One region of the Brevibacterium sp. LAARM2_SD2 genome, then DNA from elsewhere that is predicted to be linked to it. Evidence: predicted binding sites of a transcription regulator. Region 1 holds the regulator's gene; each other region holds the start of a gene.

The links. The regulator LexA, encoded in region 1, represses DNA repair genes until DNA is damaged. The targets are predictions, from matches to a motif close to TCGAACANNTGTTCGA.
Region 2: the regulator LexA is predicted to act here: its motif matches at 1,992-2,007, upstream of ruvA (Holliday junction branch migration protein RuvA).
Region 3: the regulator LexA is predicted to act here: its motif matches at 5,690-5,705, upstream of AC2W7K_RS10050 (Rv2578c family radical SAM protein).

What each region holds. Positions count from the first base shown of each region.
Region 1 covers NZ_JBNFOM010000012.1:67,487-76,931, forward strand. Annotated here, with positions in the region: gene AC2W7K_RS09530 (metal-dependent hydrolase family protein) at 1-806, shown strand, start outside; gene AC2W7K_RS09535 (M20 family metallopeptidase) at 885-2,129, opposite strand; gene AC2W7K_RS09540 (SseB family protein) at 2,271-3,017, opposite strand; gene priA (bifunctional 1-(5-phosphoribosyl)-5-((5-phosphoribosylamino)methylideneamino)imidazole-4-carboxamide isomerase/phosphoribosylanthranilate isomerase PriA) at 3,022-3,750, opposite strand; gene hisH (imidazole glycerol phosphate synthase subunit HisH) at 3,844-4,536, opposite strand; gene AC2W7K_RS09555 (hypothetical protein) at 4,536-5,135, opposite strand; gene hisB (imidazoleglycerol-phosphate dehydratase HisB) at 5,132-5,728, opposite strand; gene AC2W7K_RS09565 (histidinol-phosphate transaminase) at 5,879-7,012, opposite strand; gene AC2W7K_RS09570 (LysM peptidoglycan-binding domain-containing protein) at 7,022-7,333, opposite strand; gene lexA (transcriptional repressor LexA) at 7,577-8,332, shown strand; gene AC2W7K_RS09580 (hypothetical protein) at 8,853-9,107, opposite strand; gene AC2W7K_RS09585 (ATP-dependent DNA helicase) at 9,140-9,445, opposite strand, start outside.
Region 2 covers NZ_JBNFOM010000027.1:14,413-23,857, reverse strand. Annotated here, with positions in the region: gene AC2W7K_RS15070 (HNH endonuclease signature motif containing protein) at 1-1,911, shown strand, start outside; gene ruvA (Holliday junction branch migration protein RuvA) at 2,024-2,620, shown strand; gene ruvB (Holliday junction branch migration DNA helicase RuvB) at 2,647-3,690, shown strand; gene yajC (preprotein translocase subunit YajC) at 3,772-4,431, shown strand; gene secD (protein translocase subunit SecD) at 4,508-6,805, shown strand; gene secF (protein translocase subunit SecF) at 6,802-7,818, shown strand; partial or broken gene AC2W7K_RS15040 (RelA/SpoT family protein) at 7,860-9,445, shown strand, end outside.
Region 3 covers NZ_JBNFOM010000013.1:59,966-69,410, reverse strand. Annotated here, with positions in the region: gene AC2W7K_RS10075 (MFS transporter) at 1-364, opposite strand, end outside; gene AC2W7K_RS10070 (DUF885 domain-containing protein) at 526-2,205, shown strand; gene AC2W7K_RS10065 (GntR family transcriptional regulator) at 2,299-2,994, shown strand; gene AC2W7K_RS10060 (aspartate/glutamate racemase family protein) at 3,002-3,790, opposite strand; gene AC2W7K_RS10055 (NCS1 family nucleobase:cation symporter-1) at 3,858-5,345, opposite strand; gene AC2W7K_RS10050 (Rv2578c family radical SAM protein) at 5,714-6,766, shown strand; partial or broken gene AC2W7K_RS10045 (DsbA family oxidoreductase) at 6,958-7,508, shown strand; gene AC2W7K_RS10040 (NADPH-dependent FMN reductase) at 7,729-8,307, shown strand; gene AC2W7K_RS10035 (MgtC/SapB family protein) at 8,476-9,213, shown strand; gene AC2W7K_RS10030 (M20 metallopeptidase family protein) at 9,257-9,445, opposite strand, start outside.

The DNA of each region.
Region 1 (9,445 bases):
AATGGGAGCCGACCGAGTACTTCGACACCCATGCGATCCCGGGGCTGCGGACGATCGCCCTGCTCGCCGACAGTCCCGACGAGGTCCGCAGGAACGTCCGTGAGTCCTTCCGCCGCGGAGCCGACTTCATCAAGATGTGCGTGACCGGCGGAGTGCTCGGCTTCCGCAACAACGTCGAGGCCACCCAGTTCACGTTCGACGAGATCGCTGCGGCCGTCCACGAGGCGACCGCCCGCGGCACGTACGTCACGGTCCACGCCCACAACGCGACGGGCATCCGCACCGCCATCGAGGCCGGGGTCAAATGCGTCGAGCACGGCACCGGCATCGACGCGGAGACCGCGCAGCTCATGGTCGAGAATGGCGTCTCCCTCGTTCCGACGTTCGCCACCGCCTACGTCTACCTCACCGGGTCGAGCGCCTCCGGGGTCGAGCACGACTTCTCCGCGCAGATCGACGGGGTCATCGCCGGGATGGAGTCCTCCCTGCGCGAGGCCAGGAAGGCCGGGGTGCGCATCGGACTCGGCTCGGATCTCACGGGACTCAACCAGGTCAACCGGGCCGAGGAGATGAAGCTGCGCTCGCAGCTCGAGTCCCCGGAGGCCGCGCTCATCGCCGCAACCCGGATCAACGCGGAGCTCTGCGACCTCGGCGAGATCACCGGCACGATCGAGGAGGGCAAGCGCGCCGACCTCGTCGCGTGGACGGCGTCCCCGCTCGAGGATCCCACCCGCTTCACCGACCGGTCGACGATCGCTCACGTCTTCCTCGACGGCAGGCGCGTGGCGGGATCGGCGGCCGGGTGATCGTCGGCCGCCGGCAGTCGCTCACGGCTGCCGGTTCTCTTGTCGACCGGTTGTGCCGGCCGGTTGCGCTGAACCTGTTCAGTCGAAGTAGTGCTCGACGTCGATGGCGCCGCCGGCGCGGGTGAACTCCGCGTCGACCTCGGCGGCGAGATCATCGTCGACGAGGTAGTCGAGCGCCGTGCACGCCAGCCCGTAGGCGGCGTCGCGGGCGGCGGCCTCGGCGGCCGGGGTGATCGCGGCGGCGGCGAACTCCCGGGTGTGCAGGGCCACCTCGGCGTCGGCGGTCCTGATGAGCGGATGGATGCCGGGGATCCGGTAGGAGACGTTGCCGAAGTCCGTCGAGGCCGCGATCGACTCGTCGAGGACGCCCGCCGGCAGCGGTGAGCGTCCGCGCTCCTCCTCGTGGAGGGCCCAGCGCGTCGTCAGCGCCGCATTGCCGCGCACCGGCAGCGACGGCGGGTGCTCATCCCACGTCACCTCGACCCCGGTGCCGGTCATCAGAGCCGCCCCCATCGCCGCCTCCTCGACCCGCTGCGAGAGCTCCTTGAGCGTCTCCGGGTACTTCGAGCGGACGTAGCACTGGACGGTCGCCGATTCCGTGATGATCGAGGGCCTCGTCCCGCCGTCGGCGATGACGGCGTGGAGGCGGGAGATCGGCGGCATCTGCTGCCGGAGCAGGCCGAGGCCCTGATAGAAGAGGGTCGCCGCGTCGAGTGCGTTGCGTCCCATGAAGGGCTGCGCCGAGGCGTGCGCGGCGACTCCCGTATACGTGACCTCGAGGAGGCGACGGCCCAGCCATACCTGGTCGGCGCAGTCGTAGCCGTACCCGTGGACCATGATCGCCGCGTCGATGCCGTCGAAGGCACCGGCCCGGGCCATGACCTCCTTGCCCGAGTGCCCCTCCTCGGCGGGAGTGCCGAGGAGGACGACGGTGCCGGGCACGGCCGCAGGATCCCTCTTCACGAGGTCGTCGAGCGCGAGGAACGCCCCGACGGCGGCAGCGGCGATGAGGTTGTGGCCGCACGCGTGGCCGATCTCCGGCAGCGCATCATATTCGGCGAGGATGGCGATCGTCCTGCCCTCACCGGTGCCGGTCGTCGCGCGCAGGGTCGTGTCGACGCCGTAGCGCCCGGTCTCGACGGCGATGCCGCGGGAGGCGAGGACGGCGGCGATCGCGGCGACGGATTCGTGCTCTTCGTACGCGGTCTCGGCGAGGCCGTGGATGGTGTGGAGGAGTTCGGTGATGTCGGCGCCGACGGTCTCGAGTCCTCCGCGATCGCTTCGGTGCTCGTCGTCGGGGCGCCGGTGAAGGTGTCGGTCCACTCCCCTGCCGCGCCGGCGCGGGCCTGCGTCTCGGCGGAGATGTGGTCGAGGTAGGACTCGTCGGGAACGGCGGGGCGGCTGAGATCGCGCAGGGGGCTCATGTCACTCAAGCATAGGAGACCCAGCGCTCACAGCCCGGCGCTAGGCCGCGGTGAGCTGGAGGGCGAGGGAGTCGACGCGGTCGATGATGAGCGCATCGACGGCCAGCGCGTGCTGGAACCGGTCGAGTTCGCTTTCGTCGACGTCACCGCGGACGCCGAGGCGGATGCCGAGTTCCGGTCCTTCGACGTGGACGCGGGCGCTGCCGGGACTGAGACTGATCGTTGCCAGCCACGGGAAGGCCTCGGCGATCGTCGCGATCGCCTGCCCCACCTCGGCGTCGGCCCACGACGGCGTCCACGGCCGGCCCTGCGCGAATGCGAACAGCGCGGGACGCCGCAACAGGAACGACCGTGCGGTGCCGGGGTCGAGGACGACGAGCTGGGATTCGGCTTCGACGGCGCCGAGGACGAGGCGCTCGGCTTCGATCGGCACGGGCCGGGCCTCGGGGTGCCAGGACGTCAGCGGGGGGATCGCGGAGAACCCGGGCGTGCATTCGCGACCGTCGGCGGCCTGGAGGCGGACCATCGCCATCTCCGAGGAGTTGTCGACCATGAGCCCGTTCTCCCCGACGCCGTGGTCGACGGCCAGGGGCACGATCGGCGCGTAGAGGCGGGTGCCGGACAGGGCCGTGACGACGCCGCGGTGGGCCTCGGGGTCGAGCGGTGCCCCGGCCGCGGTCTCGAGGGCCGTGAGCAGGGCCGCGTCGGCCTCACCGGTGTCCCCGGAGAACGGGTTCGGGGCGAGGCTGCGGCCCTCCCACGGCTGGCCGGCCGAATCGGTCGACACGGTCTCAGCGTCCTGCGACGTCGAGGGCCTCTTCGAGCGTGAACTGCCCGGCGTAGAGGGCCTTGCCGACGATCGCGGAGTCGACGCCGGCGGGGACGAGGCTGCGGAGGCTGCGGAGGTCATCGAGGCTCGAGACGCCGCCGGAGGCGGTGATCGGCTTGTCGGTGCGCGTCGACATCGATTCGAGGAGGTCGAGGTTGGGTCCCTGGAGGGTGCCGTCCTTGCGGACGTCGGTGACGACGTAGCGGGCGCAGCCGGCTTCCTCGAGGCCGGTGAGCACCTCGAAGAGGTCCCCGCCGTCCTTCGTCCATCCGCGGGCAGCGAGCGTCTGACCGCGGACGTCGAGGCCGATGGCGACCTGATCGCCGAAGCGGGAGATCATCTCGGCCGTCCACTCGGGGTTCTCGAGGGCCGCGGTGCCGATGTTGACGCGTTCGGCCCCGGTGTCAAGCGCCCGTTCGAGGCTTTCGGTGTCGCGGATGCCGCCGGAGAGTTCGACCTTGATGCCCACGGCCTTGACGACCTGGTTGAGGAGGTCGGAGTTCGATCCCCGACCGAAGGCCGCGTCGAGGTCGACGAGGTGGATCCACTCGGCGCCGCGCTCCTCGAAGTCGTGGGCGGCGTCGATCGGTGAACCGTAGTCGGTTTCCGTGCCCGCTTCGCCCTGGACGAGGCGGACGGCTTTGCCGTCGGCGACGTCGACGGCGGGGAGGAGAACGAGCTTGTCAGTCATGGTGGCCTTTCCTGGGTCGCAGTCGGTGGTGCGGTGGTGGATGCGACGCTGAGTCAGTGATTCCGGGACCGGGCCGGTCCCGGGGCGTGCGGGTCAGTCGTTCGGCGCGGATGCTCCGGGCGAACCGGGGCTGTCGGGCGACTCGGGATTGTCGGGCGACTCGGGGTCCCTCGGCGTTTCAGAGAACGTCGCGATCCAGTTGCGCAGGAGTCCGGCACCTGCGGTCGCTGACTTCTCCGGATGGAACTGGGCGGCCCACGTCGTCCCGTCCTCGACGGCGGCGACGAAGTCCCCGCCGTGGGTCGCTGTCGTCACCAGCGTCCCGGGCGGGTGCTCGGTGGCGGCATAGGAGTGGACGAAGTAGAACTTCTCGTCCTCGATGCCGGAGAACATCTGCGAACCGGGGGCCGCAGCCACGCCTGTCCACCCCATGTGGGGCACGACCGGCGCGTCGAGCGCGGTGACCTCACCGGGCCACAGGCCGATGCCCTCGGTCTCCTCCCCGTGTTCGCGTCCGCGGGAGAAGAAGACCTGGAGGCCGACGCAGATGCCGAGGAGGGGACGACCGGCGGCGTGCCGGTCGCGGATGAGATCAACGGCGCCGACGGATTCGAGCCCGCGCATCACGGCGGAGTACGCGCCGACCCCGGGCACGAGCAGGCCGTCGGCTGCGTCGATGACCGCGTGGTCGGCGGTGAGGGTGACGTCGGCTCCGGCCGCCTCGGCGGCGCGCACGGCGGAGCGGACGTTGCCGGCGCCGTAGTCGAGCACGGCGATCGTCGTCATCAGCGCTGCCCTCCTGAGAGGACGCGGGAGATCCGCCACAGCGAGAACCCGAAGACGATCGCCCCGACGACGGCGACGATCCAGGCGACGGCGTTGCCGCCGAGGCCGACGGTGACGCCGAAGGCGAGGACGAGACCGGCGAGGACGGCGACGACGATCCACATGAGCGCGGTGCGTGCGAGCGCGGCCCGTCCCGGCGTCATCGTCGCCGCGCTCGCCTGGAGCTTCGACATCGACGAGGTCGGGATGTTGCCCTCGACCTCCTCAGGCGCGACGGTTTCGAGGAGGATCTGCTCGGTGACGTCGGGGAGGTTGCGCAGGGCGAGTCCGGCCGGGACATCGGATTCGCGTGCCCCGTGCCGGAAGTGGCCGGCGTCGATCTGCTCGTCGCTGCGGACGAGGAGGAGGACCTCGTGTTTCCCGGCGAGCTTCGAGATCGCAGCGGCCGCCTCGTTGCCGGCTTCGACACCGGTGTCGGAGAGCACGATGCCGGTGAAGTCGCCGATGGGCACGATGGTGCCGGAGATGTTCGAGAGCACGCATGCGGCGGCGAGCTGGTCGGGGACGCCGAACGGGGTGACGACGACGGTGGTGCTCACAGGACTCCCTTGGTGCTCGGGACAGCGGTGGTGCGGCCGTCGGGTTCGACGGCCTCGCGCAATGCGCGGGCGAAAGCCTTGAACTGGGCTTCGACGATGTGGTGCGGGTCGCGACCGCGCAGCAGGTCGAGGTGGACGGTGAGTCCGGCGTGGAACGCGATCGACTCGAGCGCGTGGGAGGTCATCGAGCCCGTGAAGTGCCCGCCGATGAGGTGGTACTGCTGACCCTCGGGTTCGCCCTGGTGGACGAAGTAGGGGCGGCCGGAGATGTCGATGACGCAGCGGGCCAGCGATTCGTCGAGCGGGACGAAGGCGGCACCGTAGCGGCGGATGCCGGCCTTGTCGCCGAGCGCCTCGGCGATGGTCTGCCCGATGACGATCGCGGTGTCCTCGACGGTGTGGTGGACGTCGATGTCGGTGTCGCCGGAGGCGCTGATGTCCATGTCGATGAGCGAGTGCTTCGCCAGTGCGGTGAGCATATGGTCGAAGAACGGCACCGTCGTCGAGATGTCTGCTCTGCCGGTACCGTCGAGATCGAGGGCGACGGACACGGTCGACTCGGATGTCGATCGGTCGCGTTGGGCCTTCCTCATAGTGAGCCTTTCTTCGCTCTGGTCATCACGCGGCGCATGGGTGCGCCGCTGTCCATTGTCTCAGTCCCTGTCCGCATCGTGCACAGCGGTCTCGCTGCTGAACACCGGCGGTCTCGTCGCCGAGGCGGTGGTGGCGGTCTCCGATGGGCGTCAGCGATGGCTGAGCAGCGTGTCCGGTGCGGTCGCGACGATGTCGTCGAGGGCGGCGAGGAACGCGGTCGTCTCCGCTTCGGTGCCGGCGTTGACCCGGGCGTGGTGGGGAATGCCGATGTCGCGGATGAGGATTCCGCGGTCGAGGAGCTGCTGCCACAGGTCGGCCGGTGAGGCGATGTTGCCGAAGAGGACGAAGTTCGAATCGCTCGGGTAGACGGTGAAGCCGAGGGCGGCGAGGCGCTCGGCGATGGCCGTGCGCGAGTCGATGAGCCGATCGACGTTGCCGAGGAGCAGATCGGCGTGCTCGAGCGCCGTGCACGCGAGCACCTGGGTGATGTCGGAGAGGTGGTAGGGCAGCCGCACGAGGCGGAGGGCGTCGATGAGTTCGGGGGCGGCGATCGCGTAGCCGAGCCGCAGTCCCGCGCAGGCGAAGGCCTTGCTCATCGTCCGGGAGACGACGAGGCGCGGTCGGCCCTCGAGCAGGGTCATCGCCGAGGGCAGGGCGGGACGGGAGAACTCGGCGTACGCCTCGTCGACGATGACGATTCCCCGGCAGTTCTCGTATGCGGCGGCGATGACGTCGAGGCCGATCGAGGTGCCGGTCGGATTGTTCGGGGTGCAGAGGAAGACGATGTCGGGATCGACGCGGGCCACCTCGGCGGCGACGGATGCGGCGTCGAGTTCGAACTCCTCGTCACGGGAGCCCGCCACCCAGCTCGCGCCGGTGCCGGTCGTGATGAGCGGGTGCATCGAGTAGCTCGGGGTGAAGCCGAGAGCGGTGCGTCCGGGGCCGCCGAAGGCCTGGACGATGTGGGAGAGGACCTCATTCGAGCCGTTGGCCGCCCAGATCATCTCCGGGACGAGGTCGAACGAGCCGCCCGCCCGTTCGTTGACGCCGTCGAGGTAGGTGACGAGGTGCTCACGCAGCGCCGTGAACTCCCGGTCGGGGTAGCGGTTGAGTCCGGCGAGGTGGCCGTCGACGGCCCGGCGCATCGCCTCGGTGACGACCTCGGGGATCGGATAGGCGTTCTCGTTGACGTTGAGCTGCACCGGAACGTTGAGGTGCGGAGCGCCGTAGGGCTGCTGACCGACGAGGTCGGAGCGGACCGGCAGAGAGTCGATGTTTCCCACACACCGATTTTAGCGCTGGGGAACGTCGAGGCTCTGGCCCGGGTGGACGACAGGGCTGTCAAGGTGGTTGAGCTCGACGATGTCGGCGACGACCTCACGGGTGTCGCGGTCGAGACCGAGGTTCGAGGCCACGGTCCACAGCGACTCGCCCTCGCCGACGACGACGGCGTCAGCGGCGACTCCGACGACCTCTCCCTCAGCGACCGCCTCGGCGGTGAACGTCTGGGTGGAGATGAAGAGCGTTCCGCCGATGATGGCGAGAGCGCACAGGGCGGTGCGGAGCAGGCGCACGGCGCGGCGGCCGCGGACGGTCAGACGCATTTCGTGATTCTTCTCAGACATCGCTTTACCTCTTTCTTCGTACGATTCCATCCGCAATGGGTAGAACGTCTGTTCTATTCAACATGCCAATCGAACAAATGTCCAGTCCATCTCGAACATTTATGAGACAATGAGCGAGAACCAGCGTTGTTGATCGATCTCGAACAACCATCCCAGGCGGCACTGACACGAGATCTCTCGAAGCGCTTCGACCGGTGGGATTAGAACGAAGGGGAAGAGGCAATGGTGCAGAACAAACGAGGCAGAGGCAGGCCGCGCAACGAGGATGTGGCCAGCGAGATCGCGGCTGCGCGCAGCGAAGAGGACGAGGTCGAGATCCCCGACGGGCCGACCGGAGCCGGCGACTTCCGACTCTCCCCCCGGCAGCGGCTCGTCCTCGAGACGATCGAACGCGCCGTCGTCACCAACGGCTACCCGCCGAGCATGCGCGAGATCGGCGAGGCCGCGGGGCTCGCATCGCTCTCGAGCGTGGCGCATCAGCTCTCGCAGCTCGAGCGGCTCGGCTATGTCCGTCGCGACCCCAAGCGCCCTCGGGCGATCGAGGTCGTCAATCCCTTCGAAGAGGAGGAGGCGGAGCGCGCGAAGTACGAGGAGCTTGCGAACAACACCGTCCAGGTCCCCGTCGTCGGCCGCATCGCCGCCGGTGGTCCGATCCTCGCCGAGCAGGAGGTCGACGACGTCTTCTCCCTGCCGACGCAGGTCGTCGGCTCCGGAGAGATGTTCCTCCTCAAGGTCGTCGGCGATTCGATGATCGAGGCGGCCATCTGTCACGACGACTGGGTGGTCGTGCGCAAGCAGCACACCGCCGACAACGGACAGATCGTCGCCGCCCTCCTCGACGGCGAGGCGACGGTGAAGACGCTCAAGCGCAAGGCCGGACGTCAGTGGCTGCTCCCGCAGAACAAGGACTACGACCCCATCGACGGCACGTACGCGCAGATCATGGGTCTCGTCGTCGCCGTCATCCGCCGCCTCTGAGAGCTGCTACCGGGCACGGCCTGCGCGGAGCGACTGCGCATATCGCGGGCACTGCCTGCACAGTTCGCCTGCTCGAGCACTGCCAGCGCCCGGCGACGAGTGCCCTCGACCGGTCACGGTCGGGGGCATTCGTGCGTTCCGCAGGGTCCCCGGGCGCGGACGACCACCTCGGCGGCAGGGCACGACCGCCTCGGCGGGGTCAGATTTCGAATCCCGCACACGCAACCGCACAGACAACCCGTGCACGCGGTGGATCAGCGGCTCCGCGTAGGGCCTACGAAGCTCCGCGGTGTATCAGCGGCGCCGCGGTGGTCTTCGCGCTCCGGGTGCCCTTCGACCGCCTCGGCGGGCTTAGATTTCGAATCCCGCCCACACAGCTGCACGGACAACCCGTGCACGCGGTGGATCAGCGGCTCCGCGTAGGGCGTGCGAAGCTGCGCGGGGTGATTGCCGCTGAGGGTTGTGCGTGCGAAACCGCGCGACGGATCTGCGGCGCAGCTGAATCAGATACTGGGATCGTTCAGGGGCTGTTCTGCACATCGGTCAGGGAGTCGGCGGTCGGATAGCCCTGCGTCGAGTCGCCCATTCCGAGCAGAATGACCAGGGTGAGCACCATGGCAGCACCGCCGAGAACGAAGGCCGCAACGGGCCAGACGTTGAGATAGGTGGCACCCATGAGCAGTCCGATTCCCCCGGCGGCGAAAAGGGCGAGACCCGTGAGGAGACTCGCCAGCCAGTGTTTCCGCTGGGGCTTCTTCTTCCGTTTGCGCGCCATGGCGCGAACTGTACCACCCGGCCCCGAGGACCTCATCCCTTGGCTGCGCCGTCGTCCTTCGCGTCAGCGAGGCGACCGAGGGCCGTGCGGACGAGCTGCGCGTCCGTCGTCGGCCACATCTGCGGCATCGAGTTGACGAGGTATCCGGCGTACCGAGCCGAGCGCAGCCGCGAGTCGAGCACTGCGACCACTCCCTTGTCGGCCGTCGAGCGGATGAGGCGCCCGGCACCCTGGGCCAGGCGCAGTGCGGCATGCGTCGCGCTCACCGCCATGAACCCGTTGACACCGCGCTTGTCGGCGTCGCGGGCCCGCGCCTGCATGAGCGGATCGTCCGGGCG
Region 2 (9,445 bases), on a different contig from region 1:
CATCCGATGCTCACGAAGGAACAGTGGGCCGACCTCGGAGGCTCGGTCCCCGAGGTGACCGACAGCATCGCTGCGATCACCCGGCTCGAAGCCGAACTCCGCGATTTCCGACGTCCGATGGGACCCGACGAGGCCATCACCGTGATGAGGGGAGTCGAAGCGCTCAGCCGTCTCGTCGATTCGCTCCACGCCGTGACGCTGTCGGTTTTCGAGCGCGTCGGAACGCCCAAGGACTACGGGGCGAAATCGACCAAGGCTCTGGTGCAGGACAAACTCCAACTCAGCAGCACCGAGGCGCACCGCCGCACCGAACTGGCGAAGAACCTCGGCAACCGAGTCGACCTGACCGGGCAGTCGCGGCCGCCGAAGTATCCGATCGTCGCGGCCGGTCTGCAGTCCGGAGCGCTGTCGTCGAGCCAGGCGGCGATGATCGGAAAATGCCTCGACGAGGTCCCCTTCTGGCTCGGCACCGAGGTGCGCGAACGGATCGAAGGCAAACTCGTCGAACGCGCGCCGAGCGTCCGCGTCTCCGACCTCCGGCGGATCTTCACCGCCATGCTCGAGCGGGTCGACCCCGACGGCGCCGAGCCGACCGATTCCCGCGACCGCTCGAAGTACAAGGTCAACGTCCGCCAGCGCCGCGACGGCGACTGGGACCTCAGCGGCCTCCTCGACCCGATCACCGGTGGCATCATCCAGGGATGGCTGACCTCACGGATCAAAGCGGACGACCCGACCGGAGTGGACGACCCGACCGGAGCGGGTGACCCCAGCGAAGCAGGCGACACGTCCAGTGACAGCAGCGCAGACGGCACGCCGGGTCTCGACGATGAGACTGGTGACGGCGGTGCTCAGAATCCAACGGGTCTCGACGGTGGACCCGATGATGACCTCCGCGTCGAGGGCGAACAGATGCTCGAGCTCTTCGGGAGCGTGCTCGCCGGAGACGCATCAGACCGACCGCTGCCCGCCGATGTGAACCCGCAGCTGTCAGGCACAGGCTCCGAGAACCCCCGCGGCTGGGGAGTCCGCGCCGACGGCACGTTCGCCGACACCTCGGACGAACAGGGCACAGTGCAGAACCTCATGTACGAGCGCTTCTCGACACTGATCTCCCACACCGAAATGGGTCGGGTCGGCAGGGGAGCGCCGTTCGCCCTCGTCGTCACCGCAACGGCCGAGAACCTCGCCGAGGGGAAGGGCCGGGCGACGACAGGAGCCGAAGCCGACTTCCCGATCGACCTCGCCGCCGATGAGGGCCTCAACGGCACGGTGTTCTTCCACCTCATGACTGAGAAGGCGAAGTCGATGGCGCTGGCGACCGAACAGCGACACGCGACGCCCCGACAGCTGGCGATCCTCGCCGCGCGAGACAAGGGCTGCACCTTCCCTGGATGCGAGACACCACCGGGCTGGTGCGACGCGCACCACGTCTTCCCTTGGGCACTCGGCGGCAGAACCGACCTCAACAACCTCACTCTCGTCTGCAGCATGCACCACCACCTCATCGACAGATCCGAGTGGGAGACGATCATGCTCAAGGACGGCCGTGCCGCATGGATACCACCTGCCTCGGTCGACATCGAACGGAGGCCGATCCTCCACGCGAGATTCGTCACCGACGACGCCGTCGACACGCTCTTCGCCGACCTGCCGCTGTCGCCGCTCACCGCCGCCGATGTCGGCGTCGATGCGGAGCACTGCGGGCCGGAGCTGATGCGGGGGAGCGACGCGGATTCGGTGCGATGGAGCAGTGGGTCCGAACCGGGTGCCGCGCGAGAGCCAGGCGGGGGCATCGACGATCGCAGCGATGGCGGCGCCACCGATAGTGGTGCCATGGGCGGCGATGCCGCCGGTGACGTTGCAGCCGGTGGCGATGTTCCGGGGCCCGATGATCGGGGTCTGTGGTGAGCGCCCGTTTGAGGGGACGAGTGTGCCACCGGCCCGGGCATGTCGGATGAGGCGAGCGACCTCGAACTGTTAGTCTGGATTCGTACACGTGTTCCCACCTGAAAGGCAGTCCGTGATCAGTTTCCTCAGCGGTACGGTCCATCGCATCGCAGCTGACCACCTCGTCGTCCTCACCTACGGTGTCGGCAGGAAAGTGCACGTGACACCCGACACCCTGGCCGGCACCCGCCACGGCGCCGACATCGACCTCGTCACGACCCTCGTCGTCCGCGAGGACTCGATGACCCTCTTCGGCTTCGGCACCGAGGACGAGAACCACACCTTCGAGGTCCTCCTGACGATCTCGGGCATCGGACCCCGCCTCGCGATGGCCATCCTCTCCGTCATGGGCCCCGACGAACTCGCCGCCGCGATCGCCGGCCAGGACGCCACCGCCCTGACCCGCGTGCCGGGCATCGGCAAGAAGGGCGCCTCGCGGATCATCCTCGAACTCGAGAACAAGCTCCCGAAGTTCGCCGCCGCAGCACCGGGCCCCGCGCTCTCCTTCGGCGGGACCAATCAGCAGGTCGTCGACGCCCTCGTCGGCCTCGGCTGGAAGGAGCCCCAAGCCGCCGAGGTGGTCCAGGAGGTCGTCGCTGACCTCGAGGCCGACGCCGGCACCTCGGCGCTGCTCAAGGCCTCGCTCAAAGTCCTCGGTGCCCGGAAATGACCGACCGCGAAACCGCCTCCTACGAGATGGACTTCGGCGACCAGCGGCTCACCGGCGCCGAGCACGACCGGCTCGTCTCCGGCAGCGCCGAAGCCGCTGAACGCGACGCCGAGGCGGCGCTGCGACCCAAGGGCCTCCACGACTTCATCGGCCAACCGCAGGTCCGCGAACAGCTCTCGCTCGTCCTCGACGCCGCGAAGGCCCGGCACAAGGCCCCCGACCACGTCCTGCTCTCCGGCCCGCCCGGACTCGGGAAGACGACGCTGGCGATGATCATCGCCCACGAGATGCAGGCGAGCCTGCGCGTGACCTCCGGCCCCGCCGTCCAGCACGCCGGCGACCTCGCCGCGATCCTCTCCTCCCTCGAAGAGGGCGAAGTCCTCTTCATCGACGAGATCCACCGGATGGCCCGCGCCGCCGAGGAGATGCTCTACGTCGCGATGGAGGACTTCCGCGTCGACGTCATCGTCGGCAAGGGCCCCGGCGCCACGGCGATCCCGCTCGACCTCCCGCCCTTCACCCTCGTCGGCGCGACGACTCGTTCGGGACTCCTCCCGGCGCCGCTGCGCGACCGCTTCGGCTTCACCGGGCACCTCGACTTCTACTCGAGCGCCGACCTGCTCACCGTCCTCACCCGCTCTGCCCGGATGCTCGGCATCGACGCGGAGAACCGCGGTCTCACCGAGATCTCCACCCGCTCCCGGGGCACGCCCCGCATCGCCAACCGTCTGCTCCGCCGCGTCCGGGACTGGGCGCAGGTGCGCGGCAACGGCACCATCGACGAGGCCGCGGCGCTCAACGCGCTTACCGTCTACGAAGTCGACGAACTCGGCCTCGACCGCCTCGACCGGTCCGTCCTCGAAGTCCTCTGCAAGCGCTTCGCCGGCGGTCCCGTGGGACTCGGCACGCTGTCGGTGTCGGTGGGGGAGGAGGCCGACACGGTCGAAACCGTGTCCGAGCCGTACCTCGTGCGGGAGGGCCTCATCAGCCGCACCCCACGCGGACGCGTCGCCACCTCGGCGGCATGGAGGCATCTGGGACTCCACATCCCAGCAAACTATGAGTACTGAACCCTGCGTATCGGTTCGCCTTGAGTACGGACTTCGAACTAAGCTAGTGCACTGGTCCGTTCTTATGGAAGGTTGATACCTGTGGATTTGCTGATCCCTCTCGCGCTCGCTGCGCTGCTGATTTTTTTCCTGTTCAACTCTCGGCGTAAGCAGAAGGCGCGTGCGGAGCAGATCAAGACGAACCTCGTTCCCGGAGCCAAGGTCATGACGACCTTCGGCGTCTTCGGCACCGTGCTCTCGATCGACGACGAGGACAACCAGGTCACCATCGAATCCGGACCCGGCACGGTCCTGCGCGTGCACCGCCAGGCCATCGGCCAGATCGACACCCCGGACACCGCTGTCGATGCGGCCCCCGCCACCGAGGCGACCGACTCCCCGGCGATCACCGACGCCGAACTCGACGCGATGAACGAGCGCAAGCGCGCCGAGGCGGGCGACGACGACCTCAAGGCCGCCGACGCTGACCTCAACGCCGCCGACGCCGACTTCAAGGCCGACCGTGCCGATGCGAAGGCCGCCGATGCCGATCTCAAGGCCGACCGCGCCGATGAGAAGGCCCTCGACGCCGATCTCAAGGCTGACGACGCCGATCTCACGGCCGACAAGGCCGACCGCACTGCCGCCGAGGCGGATGCGGCTGCCAAGACCAACGCCGACGACGTGGACGGCAGCTCGACTGAGGATCCGTCGAAGGGGACCGGCACCGACAAGCCGGACACCGACGACAAGAAGAACTGATCCCCTCACTGCTCCCGATCGAAAGCTGAGACGTGTCCGACATCGAAGAAAAGCCACGCCCTGGTTTGCGCTTCCTGTGGTTGACGGTCGTCACCCTGATCCTCCTCGGCGTCCTCGCCGCAGGTGTCATCTGGTCCGACGCCACACCCACACCGAAGCTCGCCCTCGACCTCGAGGGCGGCACCTCGATCATCCTCGAACCCCAGGTGTCCGAGGACAGACGATCAGCACGGAACAGCTCGATCAGGCAGTCGCCATCATCCGCCAGAGGGTCGACTCGACGGGTGTCTCCGAAGCCGAGATCTCGACGCAGGGCGACAGGAACATCGTCGTCAACCTGCCGGGCAACCCCGATGAGGAGACTCGCAACCTCGTCCGCTCCTCGGCTCAGCTCGTCTTCCGCCGAGTCGCCCTCGTCGGCGACCCGCGCTCCCAGGCGCAGATCGACGAACAGCAGCAGGGACAGAACGGGGGAGACCCCTCCGAGGGGCTGACCGACGAGGAGCGCCAGCGCCTCGAAGACCTCACCGGTGGCAGCCAGGACGCTCCGACCGGCGGCGGCGCCGTCGTCAACTCGAGCAGTGCAGACGCCGCCGGCTCAGGTGACGGCAGTGCGACCGACGAACCCGCGAACGCCGGCGGCAACGCGCCCGCCCCGTCCGAGTCGCCCGCGGGTGAGGCCCCTGCGGATGAGTCGCCGGAGGGCGAGACCCCTGCGCCGACCCAGGCCGGTGAAAGTCAGGGTGAGGACACCCAGGTCACCGACTCGACGCCGCGCCCCCTGTTCGATCCCGAGCAGGACACCGCCGAATGGCAGACGCAGGACATCATCAACCAGTACACGGAACTCGACTGCACGAACCCGGAGAACCGGACCGGCGGCGTCCAGCAGCCGGCCGACCAGCCGGTCGTCTCGTGCGCCCAGGACGGGTCGGCGAAATACGTGCTCGGTCCCGTCGAGCTCTCCGGTGACCACCTCACCGACGCGACCTTCGGCTACGCAGCCGGCGCCAACGGCGTCCAGACCAACCAGCCCGCCGTCAACCTCGAGTTCGACGACACGGGACGCGAGATCTTCAAGCAGATCACCTCGGCGATCACCGGTCTCCAGCAGCCGTACAACCAGTTCGCGATCACCCTCGACGGGCTCGTCCTCTCCGCACCGACCTCGAACGCCGTCATCACCGACGGCCGCGCCGAGATCTCGGGCAACTTCACCCTCGACGAGGCCCAGACTCTGGCCAACCAGCTGAAGAACGGCTCCCTGCCGATCAGCTTCCAGGTCCAGAGCGAAGAGCAGATCTCACCGACCCTCGGTGCGAACTACCTCAACATCGGCATCCTCACCGGGCTCGTCGGTCTCCTCCTCGTCGTCGTCTACTCGCTCCTGCAGTACCGGGTCCTCGGACTCGTCACCGTCTCGAGCCTCGTCGTCGTCGGCGTCCTCACCTATCTGCTCCTCCTCATCGCCTCATGGAGATACGGCTACCGGCTCTCCCTGGCCGGTGTCGCCGGTATCATCATCGGCATCGGCATGGCGGCGGATTCGTTCATCGTCTACTTCGAACGCGTCAGAGACGAGCTGCGCAGCGGCCGGAACCTGCTCTCGGCCGTCGAAGTCGGCTGGGACCGCGCCAAGCGCACGATCTGGGCGTCGAAGTCGGTCAACATGCTCGCCGCCGTCATCCTCTACATCCTCGCCGTCGGTTCGGTGCGCGGCTTCGCGTTCACCCTCGGCCTCGCGGTCATCGTCGACATCCTCGTCGTCTTCCTCTTCACCCACCCGATGCTCCAGCTTCTGGCACGGACGAAGTTCTTCGGCCAGGGGCACCCGATGTCGGGTATGGATCCGCGTCTGCTCGGGGTCAAGCCGGCCGCCTACCGCGGTGCGCTCGGCATCGACCTCGACAACAAGGACAAGTCGCCCGAAGCCCAGCGCCGCGACAAGGCGCGGGCTCGCAAACTCGGGCTCGACGACGACGCGGAGACGATCGCCGGCCGCCGCGCCAAGCGCCGGGCCGAAGCGAAGAGCTCCGCGTCGTCCGAGGAATCGGCGAGCAGCTCCCGGTCGGCGACCGCGACGAAGACCGCACTGGCCGACGACTCGGCGGAGACCGACGAGGTGACCGAGGCCGAGGAGGTGACCGAGGCCGAGGACGCGACGACCGCGGACACTGCCATGGACGCGGAGGACTCCGAGTCCGGCACGGCAGCGTCGGCCGAGTCCGCTGATGCGGCCGGGCCGAAGAAGACGAAGAGCTCGCGACGCAAGCGCGGATCGGACGCACCGTCGACCGGCGGCACGATCGCCGAACGGAAGGCGGCCGCCAAGCGCGCGGCAGCCGCAGACGATGAGAAGGGGGCAGAGAAGTGAAGAAGTTCTTCGCCTGGGGCAATCGCCTCCACAACGGTGAGTCCTCCATCCCCTTCGTCGGGAAGGCCAAGCTCTGGCTCTCGATCGCCGGCGTCCTCGTCATCCTCTCCCTCCTCGTTCCGCTCATCGCCGGCTTCAACTTCGGCATCGCCTTCCGCGGCGGTTCGCAGTTCCAGGTCGACAACGTCACCGACACCTCGGCGAGCCGGGGCGAGACCATCGTCAACGACGTCGTCGCCGACTCCGAACCGCGCCTGACCCCGACCGGGGACACCGCGGTGCGCATCGAGACGAACCAGCTCTCCGACGAGCAGATGCAGGAAGTCCGCGACGCCCTCTCGGCCGGGTACGACGTTCCCGCCGAGGACGTCACCTCGACCTTCGTCGGCCCCCAGTGGGGTGCTGACGTCACCCAGAAGATGGTCAGGGCCCTCGTCATCTTCGTCGCGATCGCGATGATCGTCATGGCGCTCTACTTCCGGACCTGGAAGATGTCGCTGGCCGCGATCGTCGGGCTCTTCGTCGTCATGATCATCACGATGGGCATCTACTCGGCCACCGGCTTCGAAGTCACCCCGGAAGCCGTCATCGGCTTCCTCACCGTCCTGAGCTTCTCGCTCTACGACACGGTGGTCGTCTTCGACAAGATCCGCGAGAACACCGCGCGATTCAAGGACAACAAGCGCCTGAAGTTCTCCGAGCTCGTCAACCTCGGCATCAACCAGACGACGGTGCGCTCGATCAACACCTCCGTCGTCTCCGTGCTGCCGATCGCCTCGATCCTCTTCATCGGCGTCTTCCTCCTCGGCGCGGGCACGCTCGTCGACATCTCGCTGTCGCTCTTCGTCGGCACGATCGTCGCCGCCGCCTCGACGCTCTTCGTCGCCAGCCCCCTCTACGCGCTCCTGCGGTCGAACGAACCCGCCGTGAAGGAACAGGAAGAGGCCGTGCGTGAATTACGCTTGAAGGACGGCAAAGACGATGTGGCACCCGTGATCCACGCTGAGGTCTGAGACGAGACCACGAGCAGGATCATGCTGGAGAGGGGGACGTGATGGCATCATCAGCTGAATCGCGCCGTCCGCGCGGCATCTCCCGTCTGGCCTGGTGGGCGGCCAGGGCGCAGAACGACCCCGGCTACCCGCGGGTGCTCGGACCGATGATCCGGGCCTTGCAGTCGAGTCACCCGAAGGCCGACATCGACCTCGTCGTCCGTGCCTACACGGTCGCCGAGGAGGCGCACCGCGGGCAGACCCGGAAGTCCGGGGACCCCTACATCACCCATCCGGTGGCAGTTGCGACGATCCTTGCCGAGATCGGCATGCTCCCGGTCACCCTGGCCGCGGCGCTCCTCCACGACACCGTCGAGGACACCGACTACTCACTCGAGCAGCTCACCGAGTCCTTCGGCCCCGAGGTCGCCGCCATGGTCGACGGGGTGACGAAGCTCGACAAGCTCACCTATGGTCAGGCCGCGCAGTCGGAGACCGTGCGGAAGATGATCGTCGCGATGGCCAAGGACATCCGCGTCCTCGTCATCAAGCTCGCCGACCGTCTCCACAACGCGCGCACGTGGAAGTTCGTGCCCGCCTCGTCGAGCACGAAGAAGGCACGCGAGACCCTCGAGATCTACGCCCCGCTCGCGCACCGGCTCGGCATGAACACGATCAAGTGGGAACTCGAGGATCTCTCGTTCCAGGTCCTCCACCCCAAGGTCTACGACGAGGTGGTCCGCCTCGTCGCCGACCGGGCACCGGAGCGGGAGAAGTACCTCTCGACCGTCTCCCATGAGCTCCAGTCCGAACTCGCCGACTCCGGTATCGAGGCGGCCATCACCGGCCGCCGAAGCACTACTACTCGATCTACCAGAAGATGGTCGTGCGCGGTCACGAGTTCGCCGACATCTACGATCTCGTCGGCGTCCGCGTCCTCGTCGAAACCGTCCGCGAATGCTACGCGACCCTCGGCATCGTCCACGCCCGGTGGAACCCGGTCCCCGGCCGGTTCAAGGACTACATCGCGATGCCGAAGTACAACATGTACCAGAGCCTCCACACCACGGTCATCGGCCCCGGCGGCAAACCCGTGGAGATCCAGATCCGCACCCATGAGATGGACCGGCGCGCGGAGTTCGGCGTCGCCGCCCACTGGAAGTACAAGGACCGCGGCAACCCGTCGAAGGCGATCACCTCGAACACCGCCCGGTCGGTCAAGGTCTCCGACGACGGCGGCGTCGACGACGCCGCGTGGCTGCGCCAGCTGCTCGACTGGCAGCGCGAGGTCAGCGACCCCGACGAGTTCCTCGACAGCCTCCGCTACGAGGTCAACTCGAAGGAGGTCTATGTCTTCACGCCCAAGGGCGACGTCATGAGCCTGCCCGCGGGCGCGACCCCCGTCGACTTCGCCTACGCCGTCCACACCGAGGTCGGCCACAAGACGATGGGCGCCCGCGTCAACGGCCGACTCGTCGCCCTCGACACGGAGCTGAAGAACGGCGACTCCGTCGAGGTGTTCACCTCGAAGGACGAGAACGCCGGTCCGAGCCGTGACTGGCTCGGCTTCGTCAAGAGCCCCCGTGCCCGATCGAAGATCCGCCAGTGGTTCTCGAAGGAACGACGCGAAGAGGCGATCGAGAACGGT
Region 3 (9,445 bases), on a different contig from region 1:
CCGTCATGATCGCCGTGTTCCCCGCCCCGAAGGCGATGCCGTGAATGAGGCGGATGACGATGAGGAGGGTGAGGGTGTCGGCGGCGATGTAGGCGAGGGAGGCGAGGACGAAGACGGCCATCGAGATGACGAGCAGGGTGCGGCGGCCGATGAAGTCGAGGTACTTGCCGGTGAGGATGCGGGCGACGACGGCGCCGACGATGAAGCTCGAAGAGGCGAAGCCGGCTGCGGCCTGACCGGCGGAGAAGCGCGCGACCGCGTATCCGGCCATCGAGGTCATGAGCAGGTAGAAGACCATGGACATCGTGAGATTGAGGCCGATGCCCACGATGAAGTCCTTGGTCCACAGCTGTGCTCTTGCCACGTTCTCTTCTCTCGATTCACGGTTGTCCGGCGGTCGGGCTCAACCAGGGTATAGCTTCAGCGAATTCCCAGACGGCGCATTCCAGCCCGTGGCCGTGTGCCTCTCCTCATAGGCTGTCGGCCCGGTCACGGGGTGTGTCCGGCCTCATATATGGTGAGGTCATGACTGAGAAGAGAACCCCGTCGGCCGTTGACGCCGTCGCCGAAGAGTACGTCGATCGCTCCCTCGCCCTCTCCCCCTCGCTCGCCCTCTACCTGGGGATCGACGGGGCGAAAGGCTTCGACGACTTCTCCCCCGCCGGGCTCGCCGCCCACCACGAGCTCACCGTCGAGACGCTGGCCAAGCTCGACGAGGTCGAGGCGAGCGCCGACCTCGACGACATCGATCGGGTGACGATCGACGCGATGCGCGACCGCCTCGGCGTCGACCGGGACCTCTACGACGCCGGCTTCATACATGCCAGCCTCAATGTCATCGCCTCCCCCGTCCAGGACATGCGCGACATCTTCGACCTCATGCCCACGGCCACCGTCGCCGACTGGGAGACCGTCGACGAGACGCTCGCGGCGATTCCGGCCTCGGTGACCGGGTACGAGGAGTCGCTGGCTCTGGCCAAGGACCGCGGGCAGGTCGCCGCGCGCATCCAGATCGAGAAGGTCATCGACCAGGTGCAGGCGATCGCCGGGGACGAGTCCCCGTATCTCACCGTCATCGCCGGGGCCGACGACGTCGCCGAGGTGCCCCAGACCCTGCGCGATGATCTGGCCTCCCACGCCGAAGCGGCCCGCACCGCATTCGCCGGACTCGCCGATTTCCTCGCCTCCGAGCTCCTCCCGGTCGCCCCGGAGAACGAGGCGGCCGGCCGGGCCGCGTACGCCCTGCATTCGCGGGACTTCCTCGGCGCCGAGATCGACTTCGACGAGACGTATGCGTGGGGTCTGGCCGAACTCGAGCGCATCGACGCCGAGCAGCGGCGCGTCGCCGAGCAGATCATGCCCGGCGTCGACCTCTTCGACGTCATGAAGGCCCTCGACAAGGACCCCGAGCGGATGCTCGTCGGCAAGGAGGCCCTGCGCGAGTGGATGCAGGGAGTCGCCGACGAGGCGATCGCCGAACTCGGGAAGACCCACTTCGACATCCCCGAACCCGTGCGCACGATCGAGTGCATGATCGCGCCCTCGTCGACCGGCGGGATCTACTACACGGGCCCGACCGACGACTTCTCGCGGCCGGGACGGATGTGGTGGTCGGTGCCCGAGGGGGTCACCGAGTTCGCGACGTGGCAGGAGAAGACGACCGTCTACCACGAGGGAGTGCCCGGTCATCACCTCCAGGTGGGGCAGGCGACGTACGTCTCCGACACCCTCAACCGCTGGCGCCGGCTCATGTGCTGGGTCTCCGGGCACGGCGAGGGCTGGGCGCTCTACGCGGAGAAGCTCATGGCCGACCTCGGCTACCTCGACGACCCGGCCGACTACCTCGGGATGCTCGACTCGCAGCGTCTGCGGGCGGCCCGCGTCGTCCTCGACATCGGCTTCCACCTCGGTCTCGAGGCCCCCGAGAGCCTCGGCGGGGGCACGTGGGATCGGGAGAAGGCCTGGCAGTTCCTCACCGACAACGTCGCGATGGACCGCAGCTTCCTCGCGTTCGAACTCGACCGCTACCTCGGCTGGCCGGGGCAGGCGCCGAGCTACAAGATCGGCCAGCGCCTGTGGGAGCAGTTCCGCGACGAGGCGGCCGCCGAGGCGGGCGAGGACTTCGACCTCAAGGCCTTCCATTCGAAGGCGCTGGGTCTCGGATCCGTCGGTCTCGACACCCTCGGCCGGGCGATGCGGCGCTGAGGTCACGGCCCCGCCTGTCCGGCATCGGGTGCCCACCGTCCGCGCGACGGTGGGCACCCGTGTCCGTGCCCCGCGAAGTGAGAGAATGAGCGCGTGAAGAACAACGACACCCCCCGGTCGGAGACGCTGCGGGTCACCGAGGTGCTGCGCGGTGAGATCATCGACGGTCAGCGGGCGCCGGGCAGCCGCCTCGTCGAACGCAACCTCGCCTCCGAGCTCGGGGTGAGCCGGGTCCCGATCCGGGAGGCGCTCAAGCAGCTCGCGTCCGAAGGGCTCGTGACGCACCGGCCGAACACGTGGGCGACGGTGCGCGAGTTCTCTCCCAGCGATGTCGCCGACCTCGCCGAGGTGCGGCAGGCCTTCGATCTCCTCTCCTTCGAACTCGCCGCTCAGCGTCACACCCGCGAGGGGCTGGAGCGGCTCGAGGCGACGATGACGGCCGGTCGCCGCCAGGCCGAGGCCGGAGACGCCGTGGGGGCGCATCGGTCCGCCGCGGACTTCCACGCCATCGTCACCGAGCTCTCGGGCAACCGGCTCCTCGTCGAGGTCGGCGAGCTCCTCGATTCGCGGATGCGGTGGCAGCTGAGCCAGCATGACGAGCTCGACGTCGTCGCAGCTGAGCATGCCGAGCTCTTCGATGCCATCGCCCACCGCGACCTCGAACGGGTGCGCGCGCTGGCCGCCCACCATCTCGACACGAGCCGGCAGCAGCACGACAAGCACCGCGAACGTCTCGCGCACGAACCGCAGGAGATCTCCGACCCCGGCGGGGCCGCGGATTCGGACTGACCGGGCCTCAGGAGGCCCGGGTGACGGGGTCGTGCCGCGTCACGGTCTGCGGGTCCGACGGGGACGCTCCCGCTGCCGCGGCGAAGGGCCAGCCGTCGAGGCGCTTCGGGCGGGCCGGGGCGTACGTGCGCACCTTCGACGTCGTCAGCCCCAAGCCGACGAGCGCCTCGGCGAGCCTGACCGCGGCGGCCACGCCGTCGACGACGGGCACCGCGCAGCGGCCGACGATCGTCTCGGTGAGGTCGGCCATCCCGCCGCAGCCGAGGACGATGACCTCGGCACGATCGGTCTCGACGGCCTCGGCGGCCGCCTCGGCGATCGCGGCCACTGCCCGATCGGGATGGGCCTCGAGGTCGAGCACGGGCATCCCCGACGCCCGCACGGACGTGCAGTGCCGGTCGAGTCCGGCGAGCAGCAGGCGGTCCTCGATGAGGGGAACGGTGCGGTCGAGGGTGGTGACGACGGCGTACCGGCGCCCGAGCATCATCGCCAGCTGCGCCCCCGCCTCGGTGATGTCGACGACGGGGACGTCGAGGAGCTCCTGGAGGCCCTCACGTCCGTGCTCGCCGTACCCGGCCTGGATGACGGCGTCGTAGTCCCCGGCATAGCCGAGCACGGCATCCATGACGCCGAGCGCGGCGAGATGGCTCTCGACGTTGCCTTCGCAGGATTCGGCGCCGAAGGTCGGCGTGAGACCGATGATCTCGGTGCCCGCCGAGGCGGCCTCGCTGGCCGCCCGGGCGATGCCGGCGGTCATCGCCGCAGTGGTGTTGACGTTGACGACGAGGATTCTCATGGGCGAAGTCCTTCGCAGGATCGGAGGGGTGTCGGGGTGCGTGTCAGAGTGAGCGTCTGAGCGGGCCTCAGTGGGCGGTGGGCACGGCGATCTCCTCGCCGTCGACCTCGCGGAACGTGAAGTCCCGGCGGGCGATGACGAAGTAGATGACCGCGGCGATCCCTGCGCCGAGGAACCAGGAGAACTGCGAGACGCCGGAGAACGCGGGGACGAGGGCGAGGATGAGCGAGAGGATCGCGGCGGGGATGAACGCCCCGATCGCCCGCCAGTTGACGCCGTGGTGGTAGAAGTACTCGCCGTCGTGGGCCTCGGTGTAGAGCTGCGGGACGTTGACCTTCGTCTTCCGCACGAGCCAGTAGTCGACCATGATGACGCCGAACAGGGGCCCGAGCAGCGCGCCGAGGCCGCCGAGGAAGTAGACGATGACGACGGGTGAGTCGTAGAGGTTCCACGGGAGGATGACGAATCCGATGATCGCGGAGATGATCGCGGCCCGGCGGAAATTGAGATGGCGCGGGAAGAGGTTCGTCAGGGCGTAGGTCGGGGCGACGAAGTTCGCCATGAGGTTGACGGCGATCGTGAGCACGAGCAGGGAGAGCGAGGCGGCGGCGAGCAGGACCGGATTGCCGATGGCCTGGACGATGTCGGCGGGCGAGCTGATGACCGTGCCGTCGATCGAGTACTGGGCGCCGGCGAGCGAGATGACGACGAGGCCGAAGACGAGCATGTTGATGGGGATGCCCCAGAAGTTGCCGACGACGATCGAGCCCTTCTTCTTCGCCGACCGGGTGAAGTCGGAGAAGTTGAGGACGAAGGTGCCGTAGATCGCCACCCACAGAGCCCCTCCGCCGAGGATGTTCGTCCACATCTGCCACCCGGTGAGCGGGTCGTCGATCGACCACGCGATGCGGAAGTCGACGCGGACGAGCATCCAGATCGCCAGGGCGAGGAAGGTGACGAGGATGATCGGGCCGGCGATCGCCTCGTAGCGCCGGATCATTCCCATCCCGTAGCTGACGATGATGACCTGGACGATCCACAGCAGGGTGAAGGAGAACCAGCCGAGGCCGCTCAGTCCGAGGAACTCGACCTCAGTCCACGCCTGGAGGCCGGGGATGAGGGTGATGGGGAGGACGTTGAGGACGTTCGCGGCGAGGTAGGTCTGGATCCCGAACCAGGCGATCGCGACGATCCCCCGCACCGAGGCGGCCAGCTGGGCCCCGTGGATGCCGAAGGCGATGCGGCACATCACCGGATAGGGAACGCCGGTCTTGTGACCCATGAACCCTGAGAGGGTGAGGAGGACGAAGAGCAGGGCCGCACCGACGAGGAGGGCGACGAGGATCTGCCACGCGCCGAGGCCGAGGGCGAAGAGGCCGAGGGCGAACCCGTAGTTGCCGAGCGAGTGGACGTCGTTGGCCCAGAGCGAGAAGACGCTGTACGCCGTCCAGCTGCGGCCCTCCTTCCTGCTCGGCGCGAGATCGGCGTTGTAGAAGCGCGGGCTGATCCGGTGCGCGGCGAGCTGTTCCGGGCTCGGTCCGAGCCGGTGCGGCATGGTGCTCGACTGCGGGTCGGGCACGGACTGGTCGGACGTCACGGTGTGGGCCATGGGAGTTCTCGAATCAGACGGGCGCGGCGCTGGAATACCAAAGTCGTTCTTCCCGGCGTCGCGGCGGTGAGAGCTGACCTCGTGAGCGTAACCTGGGTCACAGTGATTCCGCAATGGGGTCATCGCCGTCAGTCCAGCAGTGACAACGCCTGGTGTGCGCGAGTCAGACTGCCGGACCTGGGATGATGCCGGCGGATCGGCGGCGCTCGGTAGTGGAATATTTGGCATACCATTTAATCGGATCACCGTCGGCGGTCACGGCCGGCGCACGGGCCGCCCTTGACTTCGACTCGAACACGTGTTCGAATGCCGGTGTGAGATGGAATGACACGGAACCGACAGCCGGGCTCTTCGGAGTCACCGGGCTCATCCGCACCGTGCGCGCCCCGGAGTTCGCGGGGATGACGTTCCACGAGGTCCTCGCGAAGTCCGCGCTCAACCGTGTCCCGCAATCGAGTGCGATGCCGTTCTCGTGGACGATCAACCCGTATCGGGGCTGCTCCCACGCGTGCGTCTACTGCTTCGCCCGGAGCACCCACCGGTATCTCGACCTCGACTCCGGCGGCGACTTCGACCGGCAGGTCATCGTCAAGGTCAACACTCCGGAGGTGCTCGCCGCGGAGGTCGCCAAGCCCCGCTGGTCACGCGACCTCGTCGCCCTCGGGACGAACACCGACCCCTATCAGCGAGCCGAGGGCCGCTACCGCCTCATGCCCGGGATCATCACCGCCCTCGCCGAACACGGCACACCGCTGTCGATCCTCACGAAGGGCACCCTGCTGCGTCGCGACCTCCCGCTGCTCGCCGAGGCCGCCCGCGACGTGCCCGTCGAGATCAGCATGTCGATCGCCGTGTACGACGACGAGCTCCAGCAGGCGATCGAACCCGGGACGCCGACGACCGCGGCGCGGTTGGCGACGGTGCGCGCGGCTGCCGAACTGGGCTTCCGAGTCACCGTGTTCATCATGCCGGTGCTGCCCAAGCTCACCGATTCGCGCGAGCATCTCGAAACGGCGCTCGCGGCGATCAGGGACGCCGGTGCGAGCAGGGTCGTCTACGGCGCCCTTCACCTGCGCCCGGGCGCTCGCGAGTGGTTCTTCGCCTGGCTCGACCGCGAGCACCCCGAGCTTCTCCCCCGCTACCGGCGCATGTATGCGAACTCGGCGTATGCCTCGAAGGAGTACCGGACCTGGTTGGCGGCGCGGATCAATCCGCTCATCGACCGCTACGAGCTGCGCGGGACCAGCGACGACGACTATCCCGCGACGAAGCGGTGGACCCGGCGCGGCACCACCGGCGGCGGGCAATCGTCACCGAACGCCGCTGCCGAGTCCGCCCTGCTCGATCCCCAGGCGGCACTGTTCTGACAGCACTGTTCTGACGCCGCTGCTGTGACGGCACTGTTCTGACGGCGTCGCCTCCCCATCGTCCGCGACGGTCGGGTCCTCCAGGTCGAGACAAACACCTCGGCGGGTCGCGCCTCCGGGTCGAATGTGACGACGGTCGCACCCGGCCCCGCGGCGGGAATAACCTCCATGGGCAGGTAGTTGAAAAGTGTATGAAAATTGAGATCTGGTCGGACATCGCCTGTCCGTGGTGCTACATCGGCAAACGTCGCTTCGAAACCGCGCTCGAGGTTTCCCGCACAAGGATGACGTGGAGGTCGAGTGGCGCAGCTTCCAGCTCGATCCCACCCTTCCCGCCCATGTCGAGGAGTCGGAAGCGAATTACCTCAGCCGGTCGAAGGGCATGCCCGCCGAACAGGTGCGGCAGATGTTCGCCCAGGTGAGCGAGCAGGCGGCGCGCGAGGGCCTCAACTACGACTTCGATTCCGTCGTCGTCGCGAACAGCTTCACCGCCCACCGCTTCCTCCACTTCGCCAAGAGCCACGGTGTCATGGCGGCCGCCGAGGAGGCGCTGATGTCCGGGCATTTCGAGTCCGGTCGTGACATCGGAAGCATCGACTACCTCGCCGAGGTGGGTGAGTCGCTCGGGCTCGATCCCGCCGAGACCCGTCGGGTCCTCGAATCCGACGCGTACACCGACGCTGTCGAGGCCGATGTCGCTCAGGCCCGGATGCTCGGCGCCAATGGGGTGCCGTTCTTCGTCATCGACCGCAAATACGGAATCTCCGGCGCGCAGAAGCCGCCGGTCTTCACCCAGGCGCTCGAGACCGCGTGGGACGAGAGCCGGAAGCTCACCGTGCTCACCGGCACCGGCACCGACGGCGCCGACGACTACCCCGAGGGTGCCGTCTGCGGCCCCGAGGGCTGCAACTGACACAGCTCCATCCCCATCACCTCCACAGACGTCGAAAGGACCACCACCCATGACTGAGACCCCGTCCACCCCGCTCATCCGCATCATCGTCGGCAGCGTCCGACCGGTGCGCGTCGGCGACCAGATCGCCTCCGCCGTCGCCGAGATCATCTCCGATGCCGCCGATGCGCGCACCGAGATCATCGACCTCGCCGATCTTGACCTGCCGCTGCTCGACGAGCCGCGGATGCCGGCGCTCGGCGACTACCAGAATGCGCACACGAAGGAATGGGCGCGGATCATCGACGAGTCCGACGCGGTCGTCTTCGTCACCCCGCAGTACAACGCCGGCTACCCGGCGTCGCTGAAGAACGCCATCGACTACCTCTTCGCCGAGTGGAAGGACAAGCCGTCGCTCATCATCAGCTACGGCGGCCACGGCGGTGGGATGTCCGGCGCGCAGCTGCGTGCCGTGCTCGAGTTCATCGGTCTCGACCTCGTCGGCGACAACGTCGAGATCACTCTGCCGCGCGACTCCTACGGCCCGGACTGGCGACTCACCGACGCCGAGGAGGTCGTCGCCGGCTACGCCGATGAGCTCCGCACCGCGGCGCGGGCGCTCGATCGCAGCCTCGTCCCCCAGTCCTGATCGCTCCGGGCTCCGGCCCGGCCAGCCTTCCTCTTCGAACTCCGCGGATGACATCATCCGCGGAGTTCTCCGTGTCCCGGCTGTCCCACTCGTCTTGTCCCGGCTGTCCCACCCGGCGATGACCGGAACCGTGCTCTCGACGGGGCAACCGGACTAAGGTGAGCGACTATGGGCTCATTCGGCGACATCTTCGGTTCGAACATCCTCCTCGAGGGCACCCTGCTGTTGGCGAGCTTCGTGCTCTGCTCGCTCATCGGCTTCGAACGGCAGTTCCGGCAGAAGAGCGCCGGCTATCGCACGCACGTCCTCGTCGGGATCGGCACGTGCGCGTTCACCCTCGTCTCCGCCTACGGGTTCGCCGGGGTCCTCGACAGCGACGTCCAGCTCGACCCTTCGCGGATCGCAGCCCAGATCGTCTCCGGCATCGGCTTCCTCGGCGCCGGAGTGATCTTCAAGGGCCGGAACATGGTGCGCGGGCTGACCACCGCAGCCTCGATCTGGGTGTGCGCCGCCGTCGGCATGGCGTGCGGGGCGGGAATGCTCGCCCTGGCCACGATGCTCACCGGCCTGCACCTGCTCACGCTCTTCGTCGTCGCCCCGCTCATCCGCAGGATCCCCGACCGCAACCGCGGCAAACTGCTGCGCATCGTCTACCGCGACGGCGGCGGGGTGCTGCGGGAGATCCTCGGGGTGGCGAGCACGATGGGCTTCTCGAACACGATCCTCGATTCCCAGCGCTTCGAGGCCGAAGACGGTGCGAAGATGGTGCGCATCGACGTGAAGTTCGAGGGCAAGCGCCCCCTCGACCACCTCGTTCCGCTGCTCATGGAGCTCGACGGGGTCGACAAGGTGGCCCTGCGCGAGGACCGCGTCCACTCCGTCGATGCCGACGGCGACACCGTCTGAGGCCGCAGCCTGACCCTTCAGCCTGCTTCCTCGGCCTGACCCCTCAGCCGCGCTGCGACCGCTTCCAGGCCAGGGTGGCCAGAGCGGCGGCCTGATCGGCGAGGTGTCGGTCGTCGAAGAGGACCTCTGGTGAGTGGTTGACCGCCGCGGTGTCGGGGTCGACGCCCTCGGGGGTGACGAAGAGGAAGACGAACGCGCCGGGAACCTCCTCGAGGACGTAGGAGAAGTCCTC